One region of the Clostridium ljungdahlii DSM 13528 genome, then DNA from elsewhere that is predicted to be linked to it. Evidence: riboswitches for the same ligand, from Rfam matches in the RefSeq annotation. Region 1 holds a riboswitch; each other region holds the start of a gene.

Region 1 (3,292 bases):
TTTGCCATCTTCTTCAGTTTTCTTTTTTGATTTAAATACCTTGTAAATCACCCCAAGCATTATAAACCATACAGGTGTTACAAATAAGGCTACACGAGTTTCATTATTAAGTGCTAATGTAACTATAACAAAAGCAAAGAATGCTAGAATTATATAGTTCATGATTGGATAAAGTGGCATTTTAAATTTGTTATTGGCAGCAAGTTCAGGTTTAGTTTTACGGTATTTCATGTGACAGATAACTATAATTGCCCAGATGTATATATAGCAAAATGTTGATATACTTGTAATTAGTACAAATACTTCACCTGGCATGATATAGTTTAAAATAACTGCAATTAAGATAACGGCTGCAGAAAATATTGCAGCATTGCAAGGTATATGATTAGAAGTTAACTTTTTCATTGACCCAGGTGCATTATTTTCTTTGGCAAGAGAGTAAACCATACGGCTTGTACTGAAAATACCGCTATTACAAGCAGATGCTGCTGATGTTAGCACAACAAAGTTTACAATGCTTGCTGCTGCTGCAATTCCAACTGAAGCAAATACCTGTACAAATGGACTTTTAGCTGGATTGATTGAGTTCCATGGATATATTCCCATAATAACAGCAAGTGCTCCTACATAGAAAATAATAATTCTAATTGGAATGTTATTAATAGCCCTTGGAATAACATGCTCTGGATTTTCAGTTTCACCAGCTGTTAAACCAACTAATTCGATTCCAGTGAAAGCAAATACAACCATTTGAAATGAAAGTATAAAGCCATTTGCCCCATTTGGTAGCCAACCTCCATGTCTCCAAAGGTTTGAAAAGCTAGATGCACCAGCATTTGTAGAAAATCCTTTAATAATCATAAATGTACCAACTATAATAAGTGCCAAAATTGCAACAACTTTAATTAATGCAAACCAGAATTCCATTTCACCAAATAATTTTACCGCAGTAAGGTTCATAATTAGTAAAATTACAAGAACTATAAGGCTTGGTACCCATCGAGGTACATTGGGAATCCAGTACTGTACATAAAGTCCAGTGGCAGCTACATCGGCCATAGCAAGTGAAATCCAACAGAACCAGTATGTCCATCCAGTAATAAATGCTGCTCCTTCTCCTAGATAATCGTACACAAACTCTACAAAAGAATGGTAGTTTAAATTAGAAAGCAATAATTCGCCAAGGGCACGCATTACAAAAAATAAAATAATTCCTGTTATAGCATATGCAAATAGAATAGATGGACCAGCCAAGTGAATGGACCTGCCTGAACCAAGAAATAATCCAGTACCAATTGCACCTCCAATTGCAAGTAATTGGACATGACGATTTTTTAGTCCTCTCGATAAATTTTGATTTTCTGACATATATATTCCGCCTTTCTAAACGTTACTTTTTTTACCTATGTTGCTGCATTCGTATTTCTAGAGTTATTATCTTGATATTAAGATATAATTTTCCATATGAATGATGTACAAATACACTATTAGTATGAGTGCTGTTAAAAAATATAACTATAAATTGAAGCAACTTTTAATTCTTCATAATACTGCAAAGCTAATAGCATCACCTTTTTCATTATCTTCATATTCATTTTTCTCAAAAATAGACAATTTGAATAATTTAAGTAACCCTAGACGTACAGTAAGATAGGTTCTAGTTCCATTTAGCAGGACTAAAAGTAAACCCTTCCATACTATAGAATTGGTTTTAGTAAATAGTTTTGTTAATTGATCCATTTTATCCCTCCATCTTAGTCAAAAGCATGTACTAGAAATGCCTTTTCCTATATAAATATTTTGTGGTTGGAGATACAAATGGGAATAGATAAGATCTAAATGAAGTAATTAATTATATATTACTTTTGTAAGATGTGTTACCTTTTCCCTGTCCTTTTACCTGAGAGTTTCGCCATGCGACTTTCTCCTTCGGTGCTCAATAAGAGTCTCTCCAAGGATTCATCCAATAGCGGTCATCTCTATAATTAAATAGGTACCTGAAAGATTTACTTCTTCGGTGAATGGCAAAAGCCATAACTCTCCCACTATCTTCATCTGAATTATTAATTTTATTATATACTAATACATATTTGATAAAATTGCAACAATTTCTTCACTTTTAACTAAAATAAAAATTATATTTCATCATAATTTCTAAAAACATTTATACTAAAGTGACCATATTAAGTCAAAACTAAATAAAACAAAAAAATGAAAACGACTTTTCTATTTTATTAATTCAAATCTCCACTTTTGACTTATTTCCGGATACTTTTCATGATCTACTTCACTAACAAACATGTCTATTGGTCTTGCAAATACACCGCAGTTACCGTAAAGAGCTTTATATATAACTAATTCTTCTTCTGTCTCAGTATGTGTTGCAAAATCTAATATTAAGTAACTTTTATTTTTGAAATGTCTAACCATCTTTCCTGTATGATTTCGTAATTCTATTTTTCTTTTTTCTAATTCGTCCATATCTTTTCACACTCCTAATATATATTCTGCTTTTATTATCTAAAGTAAATTCTGTTTCTACTTGAATTTTATTAAAGTCAATTTTATCTAATACTACTATGTCAATAAAATTGCGTTTCTTTTTAAAATAACTCTTTATTGAACTTTTCATTACTAATTCATATGCTTGATACATAAAACTTTTTAGAGATTTTTCTCTCATCCCATGTGAAGCAGTTGGATCTAACAACTATGCTGCCAATTAGGGGAATACTTTTTCAATTTTTTAGTACTCACTTCTTTTTTCACTTCTGTGTTATATTTATAAAGGAATTTTGTATAATTTATAGAATAAATACCTAGATGCAGTACTAATAATAGATCCTAATAATTCTGAGGCTAAAAATTTAAAAGATGTATTTGCAAAAGCAGTTCAAGATCAGCAGGAAAAATCAAAATATAAGTTGGAAGCAGTAAATGCAAAAAAACAGCAGAAGCAAGATGATGACGATATCACTCATAAAAGTGCATCATACATACAAGAACACGGAGGAGTCAACTATAGTCAAGCATTAAAAATCGTTGAAAGTAAATATCCTAATTCTTCTTTTGAGCCTGCACAAAACGTTGTTGGTACTGATACTTTAAAAAGGTTTCTCTCTGATGATATATTAAATGCAAGTTATGTTTTATATGGACACGATAATAGTGATGGAACTGATTTTCAAAATCTTATATTAGTGAGTAAAGAAACTGGACGCATATTTGAATTAGGACCGGATGGTAAAATATACAAGTAAAAATCAAGTCCACTTTATACCAATAGTCCTAA
Region 2 (3,292 bases), 2.3 Mb from region 1:
TCGCTTATTCGAACTAATTTCTTTTTTGACAACATACTATCTCACCTCATATAAATCATTAGAATAGCAATATATAGTAACTATGTATATGTTATCGTAGTATTATTGTATTTCTAAACATGTTTACAATAAAATTAAATTTTATTTATACCTATATTTAAATTTGCATTCAACATTAAAAATATATGGGGCTTTTAAGTGGAAAATCTAATTCTTAAAGCTGTGAATTGGAGCAGGAATTCTTCCACCTCTAGCTATGAAACTTTCACTTGAAAATTTACTTACAGGCATTATAGGTGCTTTTCCGAGAAGTCCTCCAAAATTTGCTTCATCTCCGACATTTTTCCCGTAAACAGGGATTACCCTCACGGCAGTTGTTTTATTATTAATCATTCCAATAGCAGATTCATCTGCTATTATGGCAGATATAGTGGATTCAGGAGTATCACCAGGTATACCTATCATGTCAAGACCTACAGAACATACACAAGTCATTGCTTCCAATTTTTCAAGATTAAGAGACCCTGAATTTACTGCACTTATCATACCCTCATCCTCACTTACAGGTATAAACGCACCACTTAATCCACCAACTTGAGATGCTGCCATTATGCCTCCTTTTTTGACTGCATCATTTAATAATGCTAGAGCAGCAGTAGTACCTGGGCACCCACAACTTTCAAGGCCCATCTCTTCCAGAACTCTTGCAACACTGTCTCCTACAGCAGGTGTAGGTGCAAGTGATAAATCTACTATACCAAAAGGAACACTTAATCTTTTTGAAGCTTCTCCAGCAACTAATTGACCCATTCTTGTTATTTTAAAAGCTGTCTTTTTTATTGTTTCTGCAACTACATTGAAATTTTGCCCCTTAACTTCTTCTAGAGCACATTTTACAACGCCAGGACCACTAACACCTACGTTTATTATGGAATCAGCTTCTCCAACTCCATGAAATGCTCCTGCCATGAAAGGATTATCTTCTACTGCGTTTGAAAATATTACTAACTTTGCACAACCTATACTCTCATTTTCTCTAGTGAGATAGGCAGTTTCCTTTACTATTCTTCCCATATCTTTTACTGCATCCATGTTTATTCCTGCTTTTGTAGTTCCTACATTTACAGAGGAGCAGACTTTTTCAGTAACAGCTAGAGATTCTGGAATGGACTCTATAAGTATTTTGTCACCTTTAGTATAACCTTTATGTACAAGTGCTGAAAAACCCCCAATAAAGTCAATACCTAAAGTTTGGGTAGCTTTATCTAAAATTTTGGCATATTCTACATAACTTTTATCAGAGCTTGCCTGGGCTATCAGTGAAATAGGTGTAACGGATACTCTTTTATGTATTATGGGTATACCATATTCCGTTTCAATCTCATTGGCAGTTTTTACTAGGTTTTCAGCTTGTTTAGTTATTTTATCGTAAATTTTAGTTCTTGCTTTTTTTCCATCACTATCTATACAATCTAAAAGAGAGACACCCATAGTTATGGTTCTTATGTCTAGGTTTTCTTTGTCAATCATGTTTATGGTTTCCATAATGTCTTTAGTATTTATCATTTAACTCAACTCCTTAGTTTAAATTTGGTGCATAGAAGTGAATATGTCTTCTCGTTGAAGCTTAATGACAACTCCTATTTCTTTAGCTTTGTTTTCAAGGTGATTTTTTAGTTCTATAAAATCTGTTTTCATTTTTGATAAATCAACTAGCATTACCATTGTAAAATAGCCTTCTATGAGAGTTTGGTTTATGTCCAAAATATTTATGTTATTTTCAAATAGTACAGAAGTTACCTTGTAAATAATACCAGTTTTGTCTTCTCCAAGTACAGTTATAAATGACTTCATTTTATAATCCATCTCCTTTAAATAGTTTGTATTGATTAATTCTATTATTAGCAATTATAAAAAAAAAGACCAAATTAAATTAGTCTCTGGAAAATAAGATTTTAAACAATAACTATTAATTAAGTCAATAATTATCATTTTGTATAAAATCCTCTGTCCCTTGTACCTGAGAGTTTCACCCAACTTTGGCTTTCCCCTTCGGTGCTCATAAGAGTCTCTCCAGAGGTTCGTCTAATAACGGTTTAAAAATTTAATCCCATTATTTTCATCCGACCCTTTTAAATTATCACAATTATATCATATTAAAAAAGCCAATTCAAATATATTATTGTAAATTTCATTGGAATATCCATGTTGGTTATCATAGGTTAAATTTACGTTAAAAAAAGTTCTATTTAACAACAGCTTAAAAATACCACATTAAAATAAAAGATATGATTAATGTAAATTTATATACTGGAGGAATTTTATGTTAAAAAAATTATTTTTAAGTGCCTCAAAGTTATTTTTTGGTAAGAAGAAAAAGTTTAATCTATCTTTTTTAAACAGTGTGGGAGTGAAAATAGTTTGTGAGATTGGAATACTTATAATATTCATATGCAGTATATTAGGAATAACATCTTATTACAGTGCTTATAGAGCTATGGAAGATAGTATAAAATTTTCGCTTGAAAGTAGAGCAATAGAGTCTTCTAAACTCATAGATGCAACTTTAAAACAGGATGTTAAAGCAATTGAAGAGTTAGCATCAAATGATATTATAAAATCCATGAATACTTCAATACAGACACCTCTTCTTAAGATGAGAGCAAAACAATTAGGATATGTGAACTTAAATGTGATGGATTCAAGTGGTATGATTTATATGCAAACTGGTGAAAAGACTAAAGCTAATTTAGAGGACACCAAGAATTACTACCTTAAAAATGCGTTAAGTGGGAAAATGTCTATTTCAGATCCAGTGATGAATACGGATGGGCAGCAGATAATGGCGGTGGCAGTTCCAATAAAAGATTCTTATGAAAAAGTTGTAGGAGTATTATTTTCAAATGTAAGTATGGAAAGTTTAAATAAATTAGTTCAAAATGAAAAACTGGGTAAAAGCGGATACTGTTTTATAATAAATAAGGAAGGGGTTAAGGTAGCACATAAGGATTTGAAACTGGTGCTAAATAAAGATAATACTATAGAAGATGAAAAAAAAGATCATTCTTTAAGTGAACTGTCAATTTTAGAAAAAAATATGATAATGGGTAAAAGTGGCTCGGGATACTATAAAAAAGATAATGAAGATATGTTTATGGCCTATGCACCAATAGCTGACTTAAATTGGTCGCTGGGGCTTACTATAGATAAGAGTGAAATATTTAGTGAAGTAAATATGTTAAAATACAAAATAATTATGATAACTGTTCTATTTATTTTGATAGGATTCTTT
Region 3 (3,292 bases), 1.8 Mb from region 1:
AAGGCTGTTGCTGAGAGACCATCTGAAATAGATGCTTATGTGGTAAAGAGGAACCTTAAAAAGTTCAATGTAAAAATTGACAAGCTTACTGAAAAAGAAGTAAATATATTGTTAGATGGATGTTTAATAAATTATAATAAAACAGATAAATAATTTAGTGTAATAAATTTAATTGGCAGTAAAAGTTTTAGCAGAAATATTGTTTGCTAATGATAAATGTAGGATTAATATTTAGAATATCGTTGAAAAGCTGCATTAGATGGAGGATTAACTTCAAGCTAATGCAGCTTTTTATTTAAAATACAATAAATTATTATTTTGAAGCAATTTTACAAAAGTTAGGAAGAAAACAGGGGTGCTTGTTGTGCATGATAACTATTATAAATCTTATGAAATCTCAAGTATTTTTAAGATGGATTAAGAAATACAGAAGATTATTAATACAGATACAGATAATAAGTATTGATAATTTCTATTATATATGATTATATATATGTAATATAAATATTAGTACAGAGTATTGATAAAAAATAGTACAGATGGTAAATAAAACATTATAGAATTTGTTTACACACAAGGGAGGAAGAAGAATTGGATAAAATTGTTTTTGGTGAAGCTAATAGATGTCTTGGATGTAAAGTGCCTCAATGTAAAAAAGGATGCCCTGTAAGTACCCCTATAAATGAAGTAATAAAACTTTTTAAAGAGAATAAAATAAAAGAAGCCGGGAAACTTCTTTTTGAAAATAACCCCATGTCAGCTATTTGTTCACAAGTTTGTCCACATGAAAAGTTTTGTGAAGGCCATTGCGTGCTTGGTAAAAAAGGAACTCCTATAAAGTTTGGTCTTATCGAAAAATATATATCAGACTTTTATCTTAATTTTATAACGTCAGCTGATATAAAAAAGTTGAATAAAAAAATTGCAGTAGTAGGGTCAGGTCCAGCAGGATTGAGTATTGCCTTTATAATGGCAAGAAAGGGATATGATGTAACTATATTTGAATCCCATGAAGATATAGGAGGAGTTTTGAGATACGGCATACCTGCCTTTAGACTTCCTAAAGATATTTTGGACAGGCTTAAGGATAAACTTCTCCATATGAGAGTTAAGATAAGGCCTAATACTCTTATAGGACCTGTGATAACTGTTGAAGATTTGTTTAGGGATGGATACAGGGCGGTTTATATAGGAACAGGAGTGTGGAGCCCAAGGAGCTTGGGACTTAAAGGAGAAACTTATGGTAATGTGAATTATGCCATAGATTATCTTAAAAATCCTGAGGCCTATAATTTGGGAGATAAAGTTGCAATTATAGGAGCAGGAAATGTTGCTATGGATGCTGCAAGGACTATAATTAGAAATGGATCAAATGACGTAACTATCATTGCAAGGAGTGATGAAGAACATGCAGGAGCAGATAATATAGAAATTGATTATGCCAAACTTGATGGAGTGAAATTTCTCTATAAAATGGCACCAGTTGAAATAACAGATGATGGAATTAAAGTAGTTCCAACTGAGGTGTCCTTTGATGAAAATACAGGGAAAAAGAAAGTAACGTTAAAAGATGAGGAAACAAAGCTTTTTAATGCAGATTCTATAATAATTGCTGTAGGCCAGGGACCTAAGGCAAATATAGTAAACAATTCTGAAGGAATAGAAGTAAATTCCAAAGGACTTATACAGACAGACGATTCAGGAAGAACTACAAGGTCTGGAGTTTTTGCATCAGGTGATGTGGTAACAGGTGCCAAAACCGTTGTTGAAGCAGTAGAGGTTTCAAAGCACCTTGTAAATGCTATGGAAGAATATATAAAGAGTATGGATAAGAAATTTGAAAGTTCAGATAAAAATTAAAAATATTTTTATTGAAATTCCATATTCTAAGGTGTATATTAATAATGTAGTAAAAAGTATATAAATTGGATGAATACAGTGCGAGATAGCATCTAGTTGTTAACCGAAGAAGCAATGATATGCCGCCACGGATATATCAAAAACTCTCAGGTAGAAGGAGCGCTGTAGGACAAAACTCTGAAAAAGCTGTTATTAAGACAGTACCAAAGGTGAAAGATATTTAATATCGAAACTCTCAGGTAAAAAAACAGAGGATATGTGGACTATTGGGTAAATAGTCTCCATATCCTTTTTTTTAATGCATAAAAATATTAAGGAGGTTTTATGTTATGGAAGAATTAAAGAAAACTCCGCTGTTTGATTCTTATAAGAAATACGGTGCAAAAATAATAGATTTTGCAGGATGGGATATGCCAGTACAATTTGAAGGCATAACATCTGAACATCAAGCAGTACGTAAAAAAGCAGGATTATTTGATGTCTCACATATGGGAGAAGCAGATATAACAGGAAAAGATGCACTAGAATTTGTTCAAAATTTAATAACGAATGATGCAGCTAAGATTAAAGAAAACCAAATATTATATACACCTATGTGTTATCCAGAAGGTGGAATAGTAGATGATATACTTGTTTATAAATTTACAAATGAGCACTTTTTTCTCGTAATAAACGCTGCAAATACTGATAAAGATATTGACTGGATGAAAAAAAATAAGGAAAATTTTCAGGTAGATATAAAAAATATATCTCCTTCAATTATACAGCTTGCAATTCAGGGGCCAAATGCGCAAAAAATACTTCAAAAATTAACGGATACAGATTTAGATAGCATCAAGTTCTATTTCTTCAAAAAAGATGTACTAGTTGCTGGAAAAAGGTGCATGGTTTCAAGAACAGGATATACAGGAGAAGATGGATTTGAAATTTATTCAGAAACCGAAAATGCAGAGTATCTGTGGGATAAGATACTTGAAACAGGTAAAGAAGATGGTATAAAACCAATAGGACTTGGTGCAAGGGATACTTTGAGATTTGAAGTTAGCTTGCCACTTTATGGAAATGAATTGTCTAAATCAATTACACCTCTTGAAGCAGGCATAGGAATTTTTGTGAAACTTGATAAGGACAATTTCATAGGCAAAGATGCTCTTGTAAAGCAGAAAAAAGAAGGACTAAAGAGAAAAATAGTTGGCTTTGAAATGAAGGAAAGAGGAATTTCAAGGCACGGATACGAAGTTTTTGCAGAGAATAAGAAAATAGGAGAAGTAACCACTGGATATCGCTCACCCTCTTTAAATAAAAATATAGGTTTTGCTTTAATTGATTCTAAATATGCACCTATTGGAACTTCTATTTCTATAAAGGTGAGGAATAAGCTTTTAAATGCGGAAGTAGTTAGCAAGAAATTTTATAATAAAAATTATAACAA

Evidence for each region. A riboswitch is a leader RNA that binds a small molecule or an ion and turns the genes downstream of it on or off. The one in region 1 is predicted to bind glycine.
Region 2: another riboswitch for glycine. It lies ahead of CLJU_RS14420 (ACT domain-containing protein); the one in region 1 lies ahead of CLJU_RS04095 (transcriptional regulator).
Region 3: another riboswitch for glycine. It lies ahead of gcvT (glycine cleavage system aminomethyltransferase GcvT); the one in region 1 lies ahead of CLJU_RS04095 (transcriptional regulator).

Annotation. Positions count from the first base shown of each region.
Region 1 is NC_014328.1:918,505-921,796, reverse strand. Features, by position in the region: gene CLJU_RS04100 (amino acid permease) at 1-1,368, opposite strand, end outside; gene CLJU_RS04095 (transcriptional regulator) at 1,543-1,740, opposite strand; glycine riboswitch at 1,879-1,965, opposite strand; gene CLJU_RS04090 (DUF1653 domain-containing protein) at 2,227-2,481, opposite strand; gene CLJU_RS04085 (hypothetical protein) at 2,925-3,260, shown strand.
Region 2 is NC_014328.1:3,227,177-3,230,468, reverse strand. Features, by position in the region: gene CLJU_RS14430 (HD-GYP domain-containing protein) at 1-35, opposite strand, end outside; gene CLJU_RS14425 (PFL family protein) at 208-1,566, opposite strand; gene CLJU_RS14420 (ACT domain-containing protein) at 1,585-1,854, opposite strand; glycine riboswitch at 1,998-2,087, opposite strand; gene CLJU_RS14415 (methyl-accepting chemotaxis protein) at 2,324-3,292, shown strand, end outside.
Region 3 is NC_014328.1:2,676,131-2,679,422, reverse strand. Features, by position in the region: gene CLJU_RS11905 (hydratase) at 1-153, shown strand, start outside; gene CLJU_RS11900 (NAD(P)-dependent oxidoreductase) at 592-1,860, shown strand; glycine riboswitch at 2,028-2,121, shown strand; gene gcvT (glycine cleavage system aminomethyltransferase GcvT) at 2,190-3,292, shown strand, end outside.